4 regions of the Mesorhizobium sp. DxT genome follow, and region 1 is predicted to be linked to each of the others. Evidence: predicted binding sites of a transcription regulator. Region 1 holds the regulator's gene; each other region holds the start of a gene.

Region 1 (4,938 bases):
GGCGCCGTGGCCACCATGCGGGCCAAGATGCTTCCCGTCCGCGCGCCGGCCAACGCCATCGACATCGTCGGCACGGGTGGCGATGCGTCGGGCACCTATAACGTCTCCACCTGCGCCGCCTTCATCGTTGCCGGCGCCGGGGTGCCGGTGGCCAAGCATGGCAACCGCGCACTCTCGTCGAAGTCGGGGGCGGCGGATGCGCTTGCCGCTCTTGGGGTCAATATCGAGATCGGGGCCGAAACCATCGCGGCCTGCATCGAGGAAGCCGGGCTCGGCTTCATGTTCGCACCGGTCCACCATTCGGCCATGCGTCATGTCGGCGCCTCGCGCGTGGAACTCGGCACCCGTACGATCTTCAACCTGCTCGGCCCTCTGTCGAATCCTGCCGGCGTCAAGCGCCAGCTCGTCGGTGTGTTTGCCCCGCAATGGGTGGAGCCAATCGCCGAAGTGCTCAAGGCACAGGGTTCGGAAGCTGTCTGGGTGGTGCATGGCGACGGGCTGGACGAAATGACGACGGCAGGCACGACGATGGTTGCGGCGCTGGAGAACGGCAAGATCCGTACGTTCGAGATCCAGCCCGAGGAGGTCGGCCTGGCACGCGTCAAGCCCGAGGACCTGAAGGGCGCCGATGCGGCTCACAACGCCAGGGCGCTTCGCGGCGTGCTTGCCGGCGACAAGGGTGCTTATCGCGACATCTCCCTCCTGAATGCGGCAGGCGCGCTTGTCGTGGCCGGCAAGGCCCGGACGCTAGACGAGGGCATGGAGCTTGCCACCCGCTCAATCGATAACGGGTCGGCGGCCTCCGCGCTGGAGCTGCTGGTGCACGTTTCCAACCGGGCAGGTGCGGCATGACCGATATTCTGCGCAAGATCGAGGCCTACAAGCGCGAGGAGATCGCTGCTGCCGAGGCCGCGCTTCCCCTTGCCGAGGTCAAGGCGCGGGCGGCCGACCAGACCCCGCCGCGCGGCTTTCGCAAGGCGCTTGAGGCCAAGCACAAAGCCGGGCAGTTCGCGCTGATCGCCGAGATCAAGAAGGCGAGCCCCTCGAAGGGGCTCATCCGTGCCGACTTCGATCCGCCCGCGCTTGCGCACGCCTACGAGCAAGGAGGTGCCGCCTGTCTGTCGGTGCTGACGGATCGGCCATCGTTCCAGGGCGCGCCCGAATTCCTGACCGAGGCGCGCGCCGCAACCGCCCTGCCCGCGCTGCGCAAGGATTTCATGTTCGAGACCTATCAGGTTCACGAGGCGCGGAGCTGGGGTGCCGACGCGATCCTCGTCATCATGGCGAGCCTGTCCGACGATGAAGCGAAAGCACTCGAGGATGAGGCCCATGCAATCGGCATGGACGTGCTCGTCGAGGTGCATGACGAGGCGGAACTGGATCGCGCGCTCAGGCACCTGTCCTCGCCGCTGGTTGGCATCAACAACCGCAACCTGCGCACCTTCGAGGTAAGCCTCGAAACCTCGGAGCGGCTGGCGGCGCGCATCCCCGAAGACAAGCTCATCGTCGGCGAGAGCGGCATCTTCACCAATGCCGACTGCGCGCGCCTGGCTCGCTCCGGCATCTCCACCTTCCTCGTCGGCGAAAGCCTGATGCGGCAGGTCGATGTTGCCGGCGCGACGCGGTCCCTGCTCGGGCTCAGCTCGCAACGGCTCGCAGGCTGACGCCGTGAGCCGCCTTACGCATCTCGGTGCATCCGGCGAGGCCAACATGGTCGATGTCGGCGGCAAGCAAGAGACGCAGCGCACTGCGATCGCGCAAGGCGCGGTGAAGATGCAGCCCGCGACGCTGGCCACGATCCTCGCCGGCGATGCCAAGAAGGGGGACGTGCTCGGCACGGCCCGCATTGCCGGCATCATGGCAGCCAAGCGGACGCACGAGCTGATTCCGCTCTGCCACCCGCTCCTGCTCACCAAGGTTTCGGTCGAGATCGAGCCCGACGAGAACCTGCCCGGTCTGCGCGTCACGGCGCTCGCCCGCGTTACCGGCAAGACCGGCGTTGAAATGGAAGCGCTGACGGCGGCTTCCGTCGCCTGCCTGACGATCTACGACATGGCCAAGGCAGCCGACCGTGCCATGATAATTTCCGACATCCGTGTGGTGGAAAAGTCCGGCGGCAAGTCCGGCGATTACCGGCTGCAGGACGTCTGACATGGCTGGCCTGCTGCCGGTTGACGAAGCGCTGCGCCGGCTGCTCGACGATGTGACGGCCCTGCCTCACGAAGATATCACGATTGGTGAGGCCGCGGGGCGTGTTCTGGCCGCTGCAGTCGAGGCACGGCGGACGCAGCCTCCCTTCCCCGCTTCGGCGATGGATGGTTATGCCGTGCGCGCGGCGGACACCACCGACCCGTCCACTGCTTTGAAGGTTATCGGTCAATCGATAGCCGGCAAGCGCTTCGATGGCGCGGTCGGCGCCGGCCAGGCCGTACGCATCTTCACAGGCGCGCCTGTCCCCGAAGGCGCGGATGCGGTTCTGCTTCAGGAAGATGCCGAGCCGGACGAAGACGGGCGAACCGTCCGCGCCAGAGAAGCGGTCACCCCTGGCCGTCACGTAAGGGCTGCCGGGCTCGATTTCCGGGCCGGCGACGTCCTTTTGGCCAAAGGCCGGGTGCTCGACGCGGCAGCGCTGTCGCTCGCAGCAGCCGGCAACCACCCGCTCCTGTCTGTAGTGCGCGCACCGCTGGTGGCGATCCTGGCGACGGGCAGCGAGCTGCTGCCGCCCGGTTCGGAACCCGGGCCCGACCAGATCATCGCATCGAACGGCTACGGGGTCGCGGCGCTGGCGCGCGACGCACGTGCTCGGGTGCTCGACCTGGGCATCGCACCTGACGATCGCGGTATGCTTGCCGCGCGCGTCCGTGACGCACTCTCGGCCGGTGCTGATGTCATCGTGACGCTCGGGGGCGCCTCAGTCGGCGACCACGACCTCGTCCGCGAGGTGCTTACTGGCGAAGGCATGGCGCTCGACTTCTGGAAGATCGCCATGCGCCCCGGCAAGCCGCTGATGTTCGGCAGGCTGGGAGAAACCCGCGTTCTTGGCTTGCCGGGAAATCCGGTTTCAAGCCTTGTCTGCGCGCATCTGTTCCTGAAACCGCTGCTCGCGAACCTTGGCGGCCGCCCACATGTTGCCGACATGAGGGAAGCCGTCCTTGGCGAAGCCATGAAGGCCAATGATCACCGGCAGGATTATGTCCGCGCGGCAGCGACGCATGAGGACGGGCGCCTCGTTGCAAGGCCGTTCGCCGTGCAGGATTCCTCGATGCTGACGACACTGGCGCACGCCAACGCGCTCATCATCCGCGAACCGAACGTGGCCGCTTCGGAGGCTGGAGATGTCTGCCGCGTGCTGATGCTGCGCTGAGCGAGCGGCTTTCTAGTCGCGTTCAACGAGACGAAGATCGTGGCCGGTCGCCGCAATGTGACCCATCCGGTCGGTTCTGGACTGGATGTCCTTCAACCGCTCGATTGCAGCAGCAAGCTCCTTGTCGGAGCGGCGCAGATGTAGATCGCGCCCAGCCTGGCTTCAAACCAGCCGCTCGAGCTCTACAGTCATTTTTTCCCGCGCCACTGTCTCGGAGCCTCCTACGCATTCACGATAATTTAAGCCGTTGCGGAACACAACTGGAACAGATAGTGTTTGTTCTGGTTTTGTTTATGGACTGATTCCCAAAAGGGGCAACAGAATGCTGACGCGCAAGCAACACGAACTGCTTCTCTTCATCCATGAAAGGCTGAAAGAAACTGGCATTCCCCCTTCCTTCGACGAGATGAAGGAGGCGCTCGACCTCGCTTCCAAGTCCGGTATCCACCGCCTGATTACTGCGCTCGAGGAGCGCGGCTTCATTCGACGCCTGCCCAACAGGGCACGTGCGCTGGAAGTGCTGCGGCTGCCAGACTCGATCGCGCCGGGGCTCAATGCGGCCAAAAAGTTCTCGCCCAGCGTCATTCAAGGCAGCCTTGGCCGGGCGCCGGAACCCTCGCGCATCCAGTCTGCCAGCAATGACGATGATGCCGGTGCGGCCGTTGCCATTCCGGTGATGGGCCGGATTGCCGCCGGCGTGCCGATCGAGGCGATCCAGCACAAGACGCACTCGATCAGCGTTCCGCCGGAAATGCTTTCGGGCGGCGAGCACTACGCGCTCGAGGTCAAGGGTGACTCGATGATCGAGGCGGGCATCTTCGACGGCGACACCGTCATCATCCGCGACGGCCAGACCGCCAATCCCGGCGACATCGTGGTGGCTCTCGTCGACGATGAGGAAGCAACCCTCAAGCGGTTCCGCCGCAAGGGCGCCTCGATCGCGCTGGAGGCTGCCAACCCCGCCTACGAAACCCGCATCTTCGGCCCTGATCGCGTGAAGGTACAAGGTAGGCTCGTCGGGCTCATCCGGCGTTATTGATCGGCCATTAGACAAGGTCATGCTCGACTGAGGATGAGCATGAGCATGAGGGGTGGATTGATCGAATCCAACCTATTGGGCTCGATGCACGTCAAGGAATAGCCCGTCGGGCAGCAGGATTCCCGAGCGATGCAGACCCTCCCTCATGCTGGGGGTGCGAGCCCCCGGGTCTTGCCTTCGGCGAGCCCGAGGACAGGCTCCGCGAGCCTCGAAGGACGCACCGATCAGTGCTTTCGCTGCAAAGGCATCGCGGCAGCCGGCTGGCTGTTACTCACCTTGCGATTTCTGCCAGGGTGGAAGTCCCCTCGCCTCACGCGAATACTGCCGGTGCGCGTGCCAGGGCCGATAGGGTTCGCGGATCGCGAAACGAATGTTTGGGTAAAAAGCCGGTCTCGCGGAAGTGCGATTCCTGACACCGGCGTCTGTGCCACTGCTTGCTTCGGTTCCGCGTGTTTCGCCGGCGATGTCTTTCTCGAAAACGATCTCGGCGCTCCCGCGGCGGGCCAAATCGCGCTTGGTGATGACGGTGACGCTG
Region 2 (4,938 bases), on a different contig from region 1:
TGGCAAGGGCGATGATCCGACGCTGAAGTTCCTAGGCGATTCCGACGCCCATATCGTGCGAGGGCTGGTCGCTATCCTGCTTGCACTGTATTCCGACCGTAAGGCATCGCAAATCCTTGCCACCGATGCGGAAGCAACGCTGCGGGAACTGGGGCTCGACGAGCATCTCACGCCACAGCGGGCCAATGGATTGCGCTCGATGGTTCAGCGCATCCGCCGCGAGGCGGAAGACGCGTTGTCCGCGCCCGCAGTATCCTGATCAGCTCACCGAATGGTCGGACGGTAATCATCCGTTCCCCAATGGAGCAGAGCCTCCCGAGCCCGAGAGGCGGGGTTCGGTTCGTAGTGTCGTGCCAGCGCCGAAAGCGCAGATTTCAGCACCACCTTTGCCGAGCGTGCCGGCCAGCTTCGTTCGGCCTCCACCTGCTCGAGCCCTTTGAGGAAGCAGCATACATCGACCAGCACGCCCGCAAGTTCCGGGCCCACCGCGCTGATCGCGTGGTCGACCCGCTTGCGCGCCGCGAGAGCCGCGTCGGTCAGGTCGGCGATGCCGCCCGCACCGCCGCCGTCCGAGTGCCCTGTGCCGAAGCTGTTCCAGTTGACGCCCAGGCGCGGCACGAGCTGCCCGCGGGTATAATCAGTCCTGAGGCGCTCGCCTGCCCGAAACTCCCGTGCCTCCAGGAAGCGCGAGCCGTCGCGCGCCTTGCGTCGCCACAAAAGTGCAAGCGGCGACTCGGCATGGTTGATCGCTACAGACTGGCTCGCGCCCTCCACCACAACCGTGGCGGCGCCGATCTCACTGCGGGCCTGCAGTTGTTCCGCCTGCATGGTAGTCACTTCTCGTAGCGAGCGCGTTCCGACCTCCGTCAGTCTGATTTCTTCATCGGAAATCGAGACCAGCCCCGCATTCGCCAGGCGCCCCAGCGCATCCGTCTCGATCGCGATCGTTCCGCGATCACCGCCCTCAAGAAGTGTTGCGCCGCCCGCGCCTGCCTTGCGCAAAGAGGCGGCTCCCCTTGCAAGAAACCGCATCGCGCGCACAGCCCCCTTACCTTGCATCATGTAAGCCTCTCTATTCTCCCGGACGCCCCAGCGCCGCCGTCATCACCCGTTCGGTCATCGCAACGATGCCGTCGAATTCCTGATCGTCCCGCATGTCCTCAATCTGGTGGCACGCGTGAAGGACAGTCGTCCGGTCGCGGCCAAAACCTTGACCGACCTCGCGCATGCTCAGCCCAAGCGCGACATGGGTCACATACATTGCGATCTGCCTGACCCTGCTGACGCTCAAACTCGAGCGGCCGGGATGGCGCAGTTCACGCCCGCTGACATTGAAAAGCGCAGCAGCGATGTCGATCACGGCGTCGCAGATCGCAGGCACTCGTTCGGCGGGGGAAAGCTTCTGCAGACGGACAGCAGGCGATTGAGCAACTGCTGCGATATCGCCTTCTGTCTCATCCGTTTGTTTCAGCGCCGTGGATAACAAGATCTCACCCCATGAATAGGAATGATTTCTTATATCAAGGCGGCATCAGAGTGTGAACAAACAGAGAACTAATTTAACCCAGAAAATTCCTATGGCTCTGAAATTCCAGCCGATTTTTCTGAACACCGTCATTTCCGCGCATGACTTTATCCACCGGCTCCAGCCACCGCCGATGATCCAGGCATCAAGACAAGAAGGAGCTTTCCGGTGGACACACTTTGCAGCGACATCCATGCCTTCCAGCGCAAAAAGTATCACGAACAGCGCGTTGCCGGGCAGACGGCGGCGCTTTTTCTCACGTGCGGCGTGGATCTTGCCGACGCGCTATTGGCGCCGCGGGTTGAAAAGCAAAGGATTGCGCTCAAGCTCGAGCGGCTGATCGAGCGCGAGCGTCTGAGGGGGATGCGCCGCCACTGGAGCTACGATCTCAATCGGCACATCGCATTGAAACAGACGCTGAACCGACTGCGACACAGTGCCGGCACGCTGCTCGACTAATGGCCTTAACGCACGAAAGCGGCGCCACCGACGCCGCTTTCGTCTAATCAAAGCGATGTAGGACCCAGCGCCTATTTGCGCTTGCGGCCCAGGCCCATCTTCTTCGCGAGCTGAGAGCGCGCTGCCGCATAGTTCGGCGCGACCATCGGATAGCTTGCATCCAGACCCCACTTGTCGCGGTACTGGTCGGGCGTCAGCCCGTAATGGGTCATCAGGTGCCGCTTCAGCGACTTGAACTTCTTCCCGTCCTCGAGACAGACAATATAGTCGTCGTGAACCGACTTCTTCGGATTCACCGCCGGCTTCTGCTTGTCGACCGGCGCCACTTCCGGCGCACCGCCGACGCGGCCGAGTGCAGCATGAACGTCCGCGATCAGATTAGGAAGATCGCCGACCGGAACCGGATTATTGCTGACATAGGCTGCCACCACATCGGCGGTCAGCTCGATCAGCATCTCGTCATTTCTCGCGGGAGTTTCGGTAATGTCCATCATTTGGCCCCAGTATGGTAAGAAATTGCACCTTCCGAGGCATGTCCGCTCCCGGAATATAACGCACGGGCGCATTTGTGTTGCACCTTCCGATTCGCGTTACGCCGCATACATGGGGCCAACAGTACAGCAAGTCAATTCTTCATCTTCTATTTTCCCAAAAAATCAAATTAAGTATCAGTATAAGACATATCGATCTTCTTTGGGCATTTGCTCAATTCAATAGTTGTCATAGACGAGGCTTGGCTGTCGGACTGAAGACGCCAGGCGTGGCTTCCCGGTCCGAAATCGTCTGGGCTTGGCATCCCTTGCGCCCCTCACCACATCTGCCTATTCGCATGGCCTGCGCGTCTGACCGGCGGGCCAGTACATGTCGGTTCCAACGACCATCGACGAGGAGTAGCAAGCAACATGTCATCGACAGCAAGGTTTTCGACCGCCACCGTGCCAGGCGCCGAACAACGCCCGCATAGCGATGTGCGTCACGGAGTCGAGCGTGTGGACGAATATGCCTGGCTGCGCGCCGACAACTGGCAGGAGATGTTCAAGGATTCGTCGAAGCTCGATCCGGCCATCCGATCGCACCTGGAGGCGGAAAACGCGTATCAGGCGGCGCTGATGGCCGACACGGCCCCCCTTCGCGAAACACTCTTCGGCGAGATGAAGGGGCGGATCAAGGAAGACGATTCGAGCGTGCCGATGAAGGATGGTCCTTTCGCCTACGGTACGTCCTACCGCACCGGCGGCCAGCATCCGCGTTTTTTCCGCGTTCCGCGCGAAGGTGGGGAGGAGACCATTCTCATCGATGGTGACGCGGAAGCCGAGGGCAAGGCCTATTTCCGTATCGGAGGCGTCGATCACGCTGGCGACCACGAGCGGCTTGTGTGGGGCTTCGACGACAAGGGTTCCGAGTTCTACACGCTCAAGGTTCGCGACCTTCGGACCGGCGAGGACCTCGCAGACCTGATCGCCGACACCGGCGGAGAAGGCCAGTGGGATGCCACCGACAACGGCTTTTTCTACACCAGGCTGGATGACAACCATCGCCCCTCGCAGGTCTTCCACCACCGCATTGGCACCGATACCGCGCAGGACAGGCTGGTTTACGAGGAAACCGATCCGGGCTTCTTCATGAGCGTGGGCGGAACCCGCCTGAACGACTGGATTATGATCTCGATCAGCGATCACGAAACGAGCGAGTACCGTCTGCTGCCCGCTGCCAGACCCGACGCGGAACCGGTTCTCGTGAAAGCCCGCGAAGCGGGCATTCAGTACGATCTGGAGGAAGGCGGCGATGTCTTCTTCGTCCTCACGAACTCGGGGGGCGCGAAAGACTTTCGCATCATGACGGCGCCGGTGTCCGATCCGCGCGAGGCGAACTGGACCGAACTGGTCCCGCACGAACCCGGACGGCTGATTCTGTCAGTCATGGGTTTCCGGGACTACCTCGTCCGGCTGGAACGCAAGGATGGGCTACCGCGCATCGTCGTGCGTCACCGAGCTACGAGCGAAGAGCACGTGGTGGCCTTCGAGGAAGAAGCCTATTCGCTTGGACTGGCCGGCTCATACGAATATGACACCGACATCATCCGCTTCAGCTATTCGTCGATGACCACGCCCGCCCAGGTCTATGACTACGACATGCGTACGCGCGAGCGTGTGCTTCTGAAAACCCAGGAAGTGCCTTCCGGCCACAATGCGGACGACTACATCACACGCCGCCTTCTTGCGCCGGCAGCAGACGGCCAACTCGTTCCCGTGTCGCTGCTATACCGCAAGGACACGCCGCTCGACGGCTCCGCACCTTGCCTGCTCTATGGCTACGGCTCCTACGGCATCGCGATTCCGGCATCCTTCAACACGAACTGCCTTTCACTGGTCGATCGCGGTTTCGTCTATGCCATCGCGCATATCCGCGGCGGCAAGGACAAGGGCTATGGCTGGTACGAAGATGGGAAGCGGGACCGCAAGCAGAACACTTTCACCGATTTCATAGCGGCTGCGCGCCACCTCGTTGCCGAGAACCTCACCAGCCACGACCGTATCGTCGCTCAGGGTGGATCTGCGGGCGGCATGCTGATGGGTGCCGTCGCAAACATGGCGCCAGAGGCATTCGCCGGCATCATCGCGGAGGTTCCGTTCGTCGACGTGCTCAACACAATGCTCGACGCAACCCTGCCGCTGACCCCGCCGGAATGGCCGGAATGGGGCAACCCGATTGAATCTGCGGCCGACTATCGAACGATTGCGGCCTATTCACCCTACGACAACGTGTCCGCCCAGGCCTATCCGCCGATCCTCGCGGTCGCCGGCCTCACCGATCCGCGCGTTACCTATTGGGAGCCTGCCAAATGGGTCGCGCGGCTGCGCGCACGCAAGACCGACGACAATCCGGTCCTGTTCCGCATCAACATGGATGCGGGCCACGCGGGTGCGTCGGGCCGTTTCTCGCGCCTTGAGGAA
Region 3 (4,938 bases), on a different contig from region 1:
TCGCCTTCGCAGACATAGGTCATCAGGCCCGGCTCGATGCGATGCTCGCGCCAGCGGATGGTGGAAGTCTTTTCGCCGCTTTCCACCAAGGGGAACAGTCGGGCGACGACCTTCAGGGTCTGCATCGGTATCTCCAGAAATAGATGTCAGGCAGCGTTACCAGCCCAGCGCGCAACCGTCCTTGCGCGGATCGGACCCGCCGACGAGGAACCCGTTCTCATCGTCGATGACGATCATCTGCCCGCCGCCATGCGGTGCGCCGGCGTCGCGCACCTGATGTCCCCGCGCAACCAGATCGCTGCGGATCTGCGCCGGAATCCCGCCTTCCGCGTCGAGAATACCGTCATCGCCCCAGAACAGCCGAGGGTGATCGAGCGCTTCCTGAGCGTCCATGCCGCGGTCGACCAGGTTGGAAAAGACGTGGGCGTGCCCCATAGGCTGGTAGTCGCCGCCCATCACACCGAAAGAGACTGCAGCACGCCCATTCTTCATAGCCATCGCGGGAATGATCGTGTGCATCGGTCGCTTCCCGCCACCGAGCTCGTTTGGGTGTCCCTCGTCGAGCGTAAAACAGCCGCCCCGGTTTTGAAGCGCGATCCCGGAACGCGGCGTGACCACTTTGGAGCCGAAAGCGCTATAGACCGAATTGATGAAAGAGACGGCGCGCCGGTCGCGATCGACCACCGTCAGATAGACCGTGTCCGACCGCGCCATTTCCGGCAGGACAACGGACGGATTGCGTCGCTCCGCGCTCAACTGCGCGCCGAGCGCCCGGATGAAGCTGTCGGAAAGCAGCTCCTCCGGTGTCCGCGTCATCGTTGCGGGGTCGGAAACAAGATGATCGCGCACGGAATAAGCGAGGCGTGCCGCCTCGATCTCCATGTGATAGCGCTCCGCACTGCCCGTGGGGAGGTTGCCGATACCGTGCGCCTCCATCAGCCGCAGCAGGATAAGCGCCGTCACGCCCTGCCCGCTGGGCGGAATTTCGAGCACGTCATACCCGCCGTAGGAAACGGAGAGCGGCGTCACCCAGTCAGCAGCGACGGCGGCAAGGTCCTCTTCGCTGAGGAAGCCGCCCTGCCCACGAACGGTCGCGGCCATCTCGGCTGCGATCTCACCTTCGTAGAATGCCCTTGCACCGTCCTTGGCGATGGCCCGCAAAGTCGCGCCAAGCGCCGGAAAGCGAAATCGCGTGCCGGCCGCCGGTGCATCCCCGTCACGTAGACAGTGGATCGCCGCGCCGCGATCGCTACGCAGCGCCGGAACATGCAGTGCCCAGTCGCGAGCAACCCGCGCATGAACCGCAAAGCCCTCCTCGGCGTAGCGGATCGCATCGGCGAATAGCCGGTCGAACCCCATCGTGCCGAAGCGTGTACTCAGGCGAGACCAGGCATCCACCGCGCCCGGCGCCGTCACTGCATGGACGCCCGTTTGCGGCATCGAGGCAAAACCATTGTCGCGATACCAGGCCGGATCGGAGGCGGCTGGCGCGCGGCCTGAACCGTTGAGCCCATGAACGGTGCCGTCGGGCTCGGCGAGAATGACGAAGCAATCACCGCCGATGCCGGTCATATGCGGCTCGACAACGCATAGTGTTGCGGAAGCTGCGATAGCGGCATCGACCGCATTGCCGCCTTCCTTCAGCACGGCAAGCGCTGTTGCCGTAGCCAGCGGGTGCGACGTTGCCGCCATGCCGTTTTCCGCAATGACGGGTGACCGTCCGGGCTGGTCGAAATCGCGCATGCTCAGCTCCGGTCTGTTAGCGGAAATTCACGTCGCGCGAGGCAGCACGGAGCGACACCGCGAACCCCGCCAGAACGTCGACAAGCGTGATCGCCATCAGGATGAAGAACAGCGAGCTGGCCGCCTGCCGCACGAGCAGGAACTCAACGAGGAACGCCACGAAAACGAAGGTCGAAAGCAGGTGGTCGACCACGGAAGCGTTCGACGTACGGGTCGCCTTGACGATCTCGACGAACAGCAGCGCCAGCGCAAGCAGCACCATCATATCGGCGAGGCTCATGGCCCATATGCCGCCCGAAAGCATGGTCAGCGAGAACATCTCCGCCTGCCACGGATCACCGAGATCGCCGAACAGTCCCGCAAGACCGAGGTTAAAGACGACGAAGGGAACGATCATCAGCGGGATATGGGCGAACATGGCGGGCTCCGGACACGTGGGTTACCTTGTAGCGCGAAAAACCGCTGCGCGGTCAAGCATCTGCTTCAAGCGGGAGACCACGAATCACCCGCTTCCAGACACTCATGATGAGGCGTGCCGCAGCGTTGATCTGTTCCGGATCGATACAGTTTCGATCAAAATTAACCATCCTGTTAAGCTTCAGTTAAGCTTTACATGGCATTACTGTGTGCATCCAGTGATCTGGATTCTTACCGAGTGGCTGGGCCACTCCGTTTGACGCCTCCCTGTTAACTCCTGAGAGCCGCCTTTGCGGCTCTTTTTTTGTGCCCGGTTCCCTTATTTCCGCCATCTCGACCGCGTTAACCTTTCGTTAAACACGTGCTTGCCTTCGGAAGGCCGAGGGATCAAAGTCCGGTCGATATCGTTTAGGCACCGGCGACCGAGAGCCGGGACCGCCGGACGAGGGAATGCAGCGTCAGTAAATTCGCGGGGTGCAAGGTCATGCAAGAGCAGGGTCACGGGGAAACCAACACGGTCAAGCTCGCCGAGAGGCGCGTCTTTTCCAGTTCCTTCAAGCCCCTCTACAATGAAGGCATGACGCTGGTTGAACGGGCTGCCGAATATCTAGACGGTGAAGGCCGCGCTGCCGCAAAGACGCTGACGCGCGTCGGCGCGACATTATACGCTGCAGAGTCGATGCGGCTGACTACACGGCTGATGCAGATTGCCTCGTGGCTGCTGCTCCAGCGCGCTGCGAACTCCGGTGAGATGACCCGCGACCAGGTAGCCGCCGAGAAGGCCAAAGTACGGCTCGACACGACCTCAGCACCGACCGACACGGCTGGCTGGGCAGAATTGCCGGACACCTTCCGCACGATCGTCGATCATTCGCTGCGTCTTCAGGCGCTGGTGCGTCGTATGGACGACGAGATCTACGGCGAGTCGGCGAGCCAGCGCTACGTGGCGCCGCAGCGCGGCAACCCGGTGTCTGACCAGATCAATCTGCTGCACACGGCTTTCGCCCGCGGGTAGTCGCTATCCGGCCAGTTGGCGGGCAATTGCATCGAAAACGCTATCGAAGGCAGGCAGCGCCAGCAGCGCGGCCATGACGACGAGTACGAAGGTCACCATCCGGTAGAGCCATTCGCCGCCTCGGGAAAACATCGCCCAGCCTGCCATAATACCCACGAAATAGGCAGGCGCAGCCAGCAGCCCCAGCGTGACGACGTCGCGCTGGAACAACCCGGCAAACCAGAGATTGCCGATCGAGACGAACTCCCCGAGTAGGAACAGCGACAGCAGGTTGGCCCTGATGATGGCGGCCGGGAGCCCGCTCGCCATCCAGTAGGCGATGACGGGCGGGCCAGGTATCGAGGCCACGCCGGAGAGCACGCCCGCCACACCGCCAACGCACAGCGAAGTGAGCCGGTTGCGCGGACCCTTATAGCGCCAGCCCGTCCACAACACGAAGACGCAGCACAGGATTGCGCCACAGATCATCCAGCGCAGCACCGTCTCGTCGCCATGTGTCAGCAGCCAGATGCCCGCCGGGAACAGAAGGAACAGTCCGAGCGTGACCGGCAGCACTTCCTGCCAGCGCGCGATGCGCAGCGCCGGCACCGTGACAGGCACGGATGGCAGCGAGTCGATGATGACGATTATGACCAGGGCCGCCTTCGGCCCATACAAGGCACCCGCCACCGGAGCCACGATCATGCCGGTGCCGAAGCCGGACAGTCCCTTGGCAACGCCGGCAACAAGCACGACTGCCAGCAGGGTCATCATCGAAAGGTCGAGCGGCGGAAGGTTCATCTTGTGCGGCTGTATGCGATCGGAAGTTGCGGCAAGGCGATACAGCCCGAGACCTCATAGAGACAGTGCAAGAGGGAACCGCAACGCTGGTCCAGCACACAATCCTGCCATTTGTTGCTGGTTTGTTCACTTTTCCATGGCATTGCCCGATGATCGGACTAGGGTGACATCATGAACGACACGATTCGCGTCATCGGTATCGACCCTGGCCTGCGCCGCACCGGCTGGGGTGTGGTGGAGGCACAGGGCAACACGCTGCGCTTTGTCGCGGCCGGCACGGTGCGCTCGAACGACAAGGACGACCTCGCATCTCGCCTGCGTCAGATCCACGACGGGCTGTCTGCAATCGTGCACGGGCAGATGCCGCACGAGGCGGCCGTCGAGCAGACATTCGTCAACAAGGATGCGACCGCGACGCTGAAACTCGGCCAGGCACGCGGTGTCGCGATGCTGGTGCCGGCGCTGGCCGGCCTGCAGGTTTCGGAATATGCACCCAACGCCGTCAAGAAGGCGGTGATCGGCGTCGGCCATGGCGACAAGAAGCAGATCCACATGATGGTGCGCGTGCTGATGCCGCGAGCATCCTTCGACAGCGACGATGCAGCGGATGCGCTCGCCATCGCCATCTGCCATGTTCACCATCGCCAGAGCGTGACGGGGCGGCTGGCGGCGGCCGCACTTGCGGCGGCCGGTTAAAACAACGAGCGGGTGGCGGGGATGATCGGCAAGCTCAAGGGAACGGTCGACGAGATCGACGAGGATCACTGCATTATCGACGTTCACGGCGTCGGCTATGTTGCTTATTGCCCGGCTCGTACGCTGGCGGCGCTGCCCGGCAGGGGCGAGGCGGCCGTGCTCTTCATCGAGACCTATGTGCGCGAGGACATGATCCGGCTCTACGGCTTCGCGACGGAGCTGGAGCGGGAGTGGTTCCGCCTGCTGCAAAACAATGTCCAGGGCGTCGGCGCCAAGGTCGCGCTGGC
Region 4 (4,938 bases), on a different contig from region 1:
TTTAGAACATCGATGTCGTCCTTATCCCACTCGATCACCTGGCGGTCTTCCATCGCCGCCGGTTCGATCGGCACCAACTCGTCCAGCCTGTCGCGCGTCAGGACGAAACCGCCCGGATGCTGGGACAGATGACGGGGCGTGCCGACGAGCTGGTGCGAAAGCTCAAGCGCCAGGCGCAGGCGGCGGTCCCCCGTGTTGAGGTTGAGACCTTCGGCGTGTTTCTGCTCCACGCCTTCCGACCACCCCCAGACCTGCGATGAAAGCGTTTTGGTCAAATCCTCGGGCAGACCGAGAGCCTTGCCGACATCGCGCAACGCACCCTTCGCCCGGTAGCGGATGACGGTTGAACAGAGCGCGGCGCGGTCGCGGCCATAGGTCTCGTAGACCCATTGGATGACTTCCTCCCTCCTCTCGTGTTCGAAGTCGACATCGATGTCGGGTGGCTCACGGCGTTCTTCCGATACGAAGCGTTCGAAGAGAAGATCATTCCGGTCCGGGTCGACCGAGGTGACACCGAGTACGAAGCAGACCGCCGAATTGGCGGCCGATCCCCTGCCCTGACATAGAATCCCTTTCGAGCGGGCGAAACGCACGATGGCATTCACGGTCAGGAAATAGGGCGCATATTCCAGCTTTTCGATTAGCCGAAGCTCATGATTGAGATTGCCGCGCACCTTGTCGGGCAGGCCTTCGGGATAACGCTCGGCCGCACCCTCCCAGGTCAGTTTTTCGAGCGCCTGCTGTGGTGTCAGGTCCGGCAAGAGCTTTTCCTCGGGGTACTGATAGGCAAGCTCGTCGAGCGCGAATGTGCAGCGCTCCATGATCTCGACCGTTCGGCCGAGCGCCTCCGGATAGCGCGCGAACAGCCGGTGCATTTCTTCAGGGGGTTTGAGGTATCGATCGGCAAAGCGCTCGCGGCGGTGCCCGAGTTCGTCGATCGTGACATTGTGCCGGATGGCGGTCACGACGTCCTGCATCATCTGACGATCCGGCTCGTGGAACAGAACGTCGTTGGTGACAACCGGAGGTACGCGGGCGGCGGCCGCCAGGTTCGACAGGTCCCAGAGACGGAGCTGATCGTTCGGCCGGCGACGCAAAGTGAGCGCCATGTAGGCCCGGTCGCTGAACGCCTCGCGAAGGCGCCGAAGCTGTTGAGCGCATGTTTCGTCGGCCGCGTCCGGCACCAGTATGGCGAGGAGCCCGTCGCAATAGGCTACCAGATCCTGCCATTCGAGATTGCACTGACCCTTGCCCGCGCGTTTTTTGCCGAGCGAGAGAAGGCGAGACAGTCGCGCATAAGCGGGGCGGTCGGTCGGATAGACCAGCACCGACATGCCGTCAGCGAGATCGAGACGGCAACCGACGACGAGACGAATGCCGGTGGTCCGGGCCGCTTCATAGGCCCGCACGATCCCGGCAAGCGAATTGCGGTCGACGATGCCGAGCGCCTCGATCCCCATCACGGCCGCTTGCGCGAACAGTTCGTCGCAACTGCTTGCTCCCCGCAGAAAAGAGAAATGCGAGGTTACCTGCAATTCGGCATAGCGCGACCCGGTCATCCGAAGATTCCATGCAGGAACCAGCGTTGCGAACCGCTGTTTTCATGCTCGCCATCACCGGAACGGAATAGCCAGTAGCGTTCGCCGGTTTCATCCTCGACGAGGAAGTAATCGCGCACCGCGGTCATTTCAGCATCGCGCTTCCACCATTCGCCACGGACGCGCTCGGGGCCGTCGGCCCGCTGCACGCGACGGCGCACCCCGCGCCAGCTGAACCACACCGGCGGATGATCGGGAAGCAATGCCATAGTCTCGATCGGTTCGGGACGCGACAGAAGCCGCGGCGGCCGTGGCCAGTCTCCGTCCCAAGTCGCGCCGGTCTCTGGCGCGAGCGGCGGCACACGCGCCACCGAGCGCTCAGGGACGTCGCTTTGTACCGGCACGAAACGGCAGAGCCGGTTCTCGCCGATGCGGTTGGCGAGTACGTCGATAAGGTCAGAAACATCCGGCTCCGGCGCCTGCACGAGCGATGTGATCGTCTGTCTCTGTCCGAGCGGCTCGGCCTCGATGGCGACCAGCACCATGCCTTCAATGCCGAAGCCGGGGTCGACGGTCTCGATCTTGTCGCAGAGCAGCCGGGTGAGACGTTTCTGATCCCGTACCGGTTGGGCGGTGCCGACGCGGATGAACTGAAGCGCGTTGTCGACGCGATAAAACAGCAGATCGAGCCGCCGTGCGCCAAGGCCGCGCTTCTCGAGCTCAAGGCAAAGCGCCTCGACCAGCCGGCCAGTATAGCGGGCGATTGTCTCGGCAGCGCCGATCGGCTCGCCAAAGACGCGGCGCACCTCGACCAATTCGGGCGAGCGAACGGGGTCGACGGGCTCGGCCAGGACACCCAGCGCCTGATCGAGCCGCCGTCCAAGCTCGGGTCCGAAGCGCAAGGTTATCGGGGCGCGGGGCTGATCCAGAATGTCGCCGATCCGCTCGAAGCCGAGCGTTCTGAGACCGGCAATGGTCTCACCTTCCAAACGAAGGGCAGCTAGCGGCAGCGGCCGCAGCATCGCTTCACTCTGCCCTTGTGGAATGACCAGCACCTCTCCTTTCAGGAACCGCGCCGCGGCGTGGGCGGCGCCCCAGCTGTCGGCGATCGCCGCCCGCGCCTCGACCCCAGAGGACGCGAAGCGCCGAACGAGGGAGGCGAGCATGGCCGCCTCGCCGCCATGCAGATGATCGGCGCCCGTGGTATCGATCACCAAACCGTCTGGCGGATCGACCATGACCACTGGCGATATACGTTGCAGAACCCAAAGCGCCAGCTTGTCGAGACCTTCGGCATCGGCGACCGGATCGGCGTCGATGACGATGAGGCCGGGCACAAGGGCCTGGGCCTTCGTGACGGCCATGCCGACACGGACGCCACGTGCCTGCGCATTGGCGTCGATGGCGGTGATCAGCCGTCGTCGGCCGGAGCGGCCGACAAGGACAAGCGGCGCCTCAGGCGGAGGCGACGCGTCGCCAGACTTCCTTCTGAGGCGGTCTGTCGGCCACCTTGGAAGGAAGAGCGATACGACCCTGTGCATCGCAGGCCTCCACTTCGAAATCTGCACTTTCCCCGGCCTTGGCCCGGATCAGCTCAACCAGCCAGCGGGCGCGACCGAGCCCCGGGACGGGCAATGGGGCGGAGGGTAGGACGGATACGCGCCAGCGCGTGGCGCTGGCTGTGGGCTGACCGAAATCGCCGGCCTCCGTCTGCCGGCGCCATCTGCGCATGGCGAGGCCGATGGTCCGCGACGATTCCGCGGCGAGTTGCAGGCGCCGCGATGCAGTCATCGACAGATGCGCGGTTTCGGCGATCACAGCGCCGAGACCGCCGTGTCGCAAGCCTTCCTCGAAACAGGCGAGAAGCGCCTTCTCGTCACCTGTCTCGACATGGATCACGCGGTCTGGCGCCAAGCCCGCCTGCGCGATAGCGGGAGCGAAAAGGTCGGCGCGTGTGACGATCCACAACACCTTGCCGCGGGTTCGCGCAGCAATTCCGGTAACGAATAAAGCCGCCGCCGCACCGTCGACGGCCCCATTGCCGCCGCCGGCGATTTCATGCAGTGCCCCCAATGCCAACCCTCCCCCTGGAAGCCTCCGATCGATGTCGGCGAGACCGAACGGCAGAACTTCGCGCAGGCGGCCTGCACCCCCTTCCAGGTGCGCGATACGCTCCTGAAGCTGGGCGATGACAGGGTTTGCCGCGCGATCGGGCATCGTCAATCCAGGTCTCCTGAGGGCTTTCCAACGCACGGAGGCGCTGTTATGTTCATTATTTGTTCCGTTTCGGAAAATGAGTCAATCGGCTCTTGGTGGAGTTTTCGGGACGGGGTGGGGAAGCGACGGCAAGCATCAGCGCAGCACTCAGCGATTGTCGTTGTAACTGAAGGTGATAGGGGCGAGACGGCATGAATGCGGCGCATCTGGAAAAACTGAACGACGGTCAGCGTGCCGCGGTCGTCCACGGCATCGGCCTCCCTGACGGCCGGGTCGGAGGGCCGTTGCTGATCATTGCCGGTGCTGGATCGGGAAAGACCAACACGCTCGCACATCGCGTTGCCCAACTCATCATCGCCGGCGCCGATCCGCGGCGCATCCTGCTGATGACGTTCTCGCGTCGGGCCGCGAGCGAAATGGCTAAACGGGTGGCACGAATTTGTGCCAGGGTGCTCGGTGACAAGGCCGGCGTTCTGACCGACGCGCTCACCTGGTCCGGCACATTCCACGGCATCGGCGCTCGAATCTTACGTGAATATGCGGTCGAGCTCGGCCTGGATCCGCAATTCACCATCCATGATCGGGAGGATTCGGCGGATCTGATGAACCTGGTTCGTCACGATCTCGGATTCTCCAAGATGCAGAACCGGTTTCCAACCAAGGGAACGTGCCTTTCAATCTATTCGCGCGCCGTCAATGCCGAGGCATCGCTCGAAGACGTACTGCGCGCCAGTTATCCATGGTGTGCGGCCTGGGGGAAGGAACTGCGCGAGCTCTTTGCGGGCTATGTCGGGGCAAAGCAGATCCAGAACGTGCTCGATTATGATGATTTGCTGCTCTACTGGGCCCAGACCATGGGCGATGTCACATTGGCTGGCGAGATCGGCGGCAGGTGGGATCATGTTCTGGTCGACGAATATCAGGACACCAACCGCCTTCAGGCGACGATCCTCACGGGATTGAAGCCAGCGGGACGCGGCCTTACCGTCGTCGGCGACGACGCACAGGCGATCTATTCCTTCCGCGCGGCCACGGTCCGGAATATCCTCGATTTCCCAAAGGCGTTCTCGCCAGCGGCTGAGGTCATCACCCTCGACCGCAACTACCGCTCCACCCAGTCAATCCTTGCCGCCGCCAATGGCGTGATTGGTCTCGCAAAAGAGCGTTTCACCAAGAACCTGTG

The links. Region 1 encodes LexA, which represses DNA repair genes until DNA is damaged. Its sites were predicted from a motif close to TGTTCNNNNTGTGTTCNG; they were not measured.
Region 2: a site for LexA is predicted at 1,539-1,556, ahead of ACVJNE_RS12895 (cytoplasmic protein). Genes of this name have one in related genera too.
Region 3: a site for LexA is predicted at 4,068-4,085, ahead of ruvC (crossover junction endodeoxyribonuclease RuvC). Genes of this name have one in related genera too.
Region 4: a site for LexA is predicted at 3,805-3,822, ahead of ACVJNE_RS23930 (ImuA family protein). Genes of this name have one in related genera too.

The regions. Positions count from the first base shown of each region.
Region 1 covers NZ_JBZFLJ010000005.1:50,952-55,889, forward strand. Annotated here, with positions in the region: gene trpD (anthranilate phosphoribosyltransferase) at 1-852, shown strand, start outside; gene trpC (indole-3-glycerol phosphate synthase TrpC) at 849-1,664, shown strand; gene moaC (cyclic pyranopterin monophosphate synthase MoaC) at 1,669-2,151, shown strand; gene ACVJNE_RS11055 (molybdopterin molybdotransferase MoeA) at 2,153-3,364, shown strand; gene lexA (transcriptional repressor LexA) at 3,687-4,403, shown strand.
Region 2 covers NZ_JBZFLJ010000006.1:83,877-88,814, forward strand. Annotated here, with positions in the region: gene ACVJNE_RS12880 (SufE family protein) at 1-259, shown strand, start outside; gene ACVJNE_RS12885 (DUF6456 domain-containing protein) at 265-1,062, opposite strand; gene ACVJNE_RS12890 (helix-turn-helix domain-containing protein) at 1,073-1,486, opposite strand; gene ACVJNE_RS12895 (cytoplasmic protein) at 1,694-1,984, shown strand; gene ACVJNE_RS12900 (Ros/MucR family transcriptional regulator) at 2,056-2,475, opposite strand; gene ACVJNE_RS12905 (S9 family peptidase) at 2,887-4,938, shown strand, end outside.
Region 3 covers NZ_JBZFLJ010000010.1:93,574-98,511, forward strand. Annotated here, with positions in the region: gene ACVJNE_RS18480 (ASCH domain-containing protein) at 1-125, opposite strand, end outside; gene ACVJNE_RS18485 (gamma-glutamyltransferase family protein) at 157-1,743, opposite strand; gene ACVJNE_RS18490 (hypothetical protein) at 1,760-2,161, opposite strand; gene rcdA (protease adaptor protein RcdA) at 2,645-3,175, shown strand; gene ACVJNE_RS18500 (TSUP family transporter) at 3,179-3,955, opposite strand; gene ruvC (crossover junction endodeoxyribonuclease RuvC) at 4,127-4,651, shown strand; gene ruvA (Holliday junction branch migration protein RuvA) at 4,673-4,938, shown strand, end outside.
Region 4 covers NZ_JBZFLJ010000021.1:15,366-20,303, reverse strand. Annotated here, with positions in the region: gene ACVJNE_RS23940 (error-prone DNA polymerase) at 1-1,559, opposite strand, end outside; gene ACVJNE_RS23935 (Y-family DNA polymerase) at 1,556-3,079, opposite strand; gene ACVJNE_RS23930 (ImuA family protein) at 2,994-3,755, opposite strand; gene ACVJNE_RS23925 (ATP-dependent helicase) at 3,947-4,938, shown strand, end outside.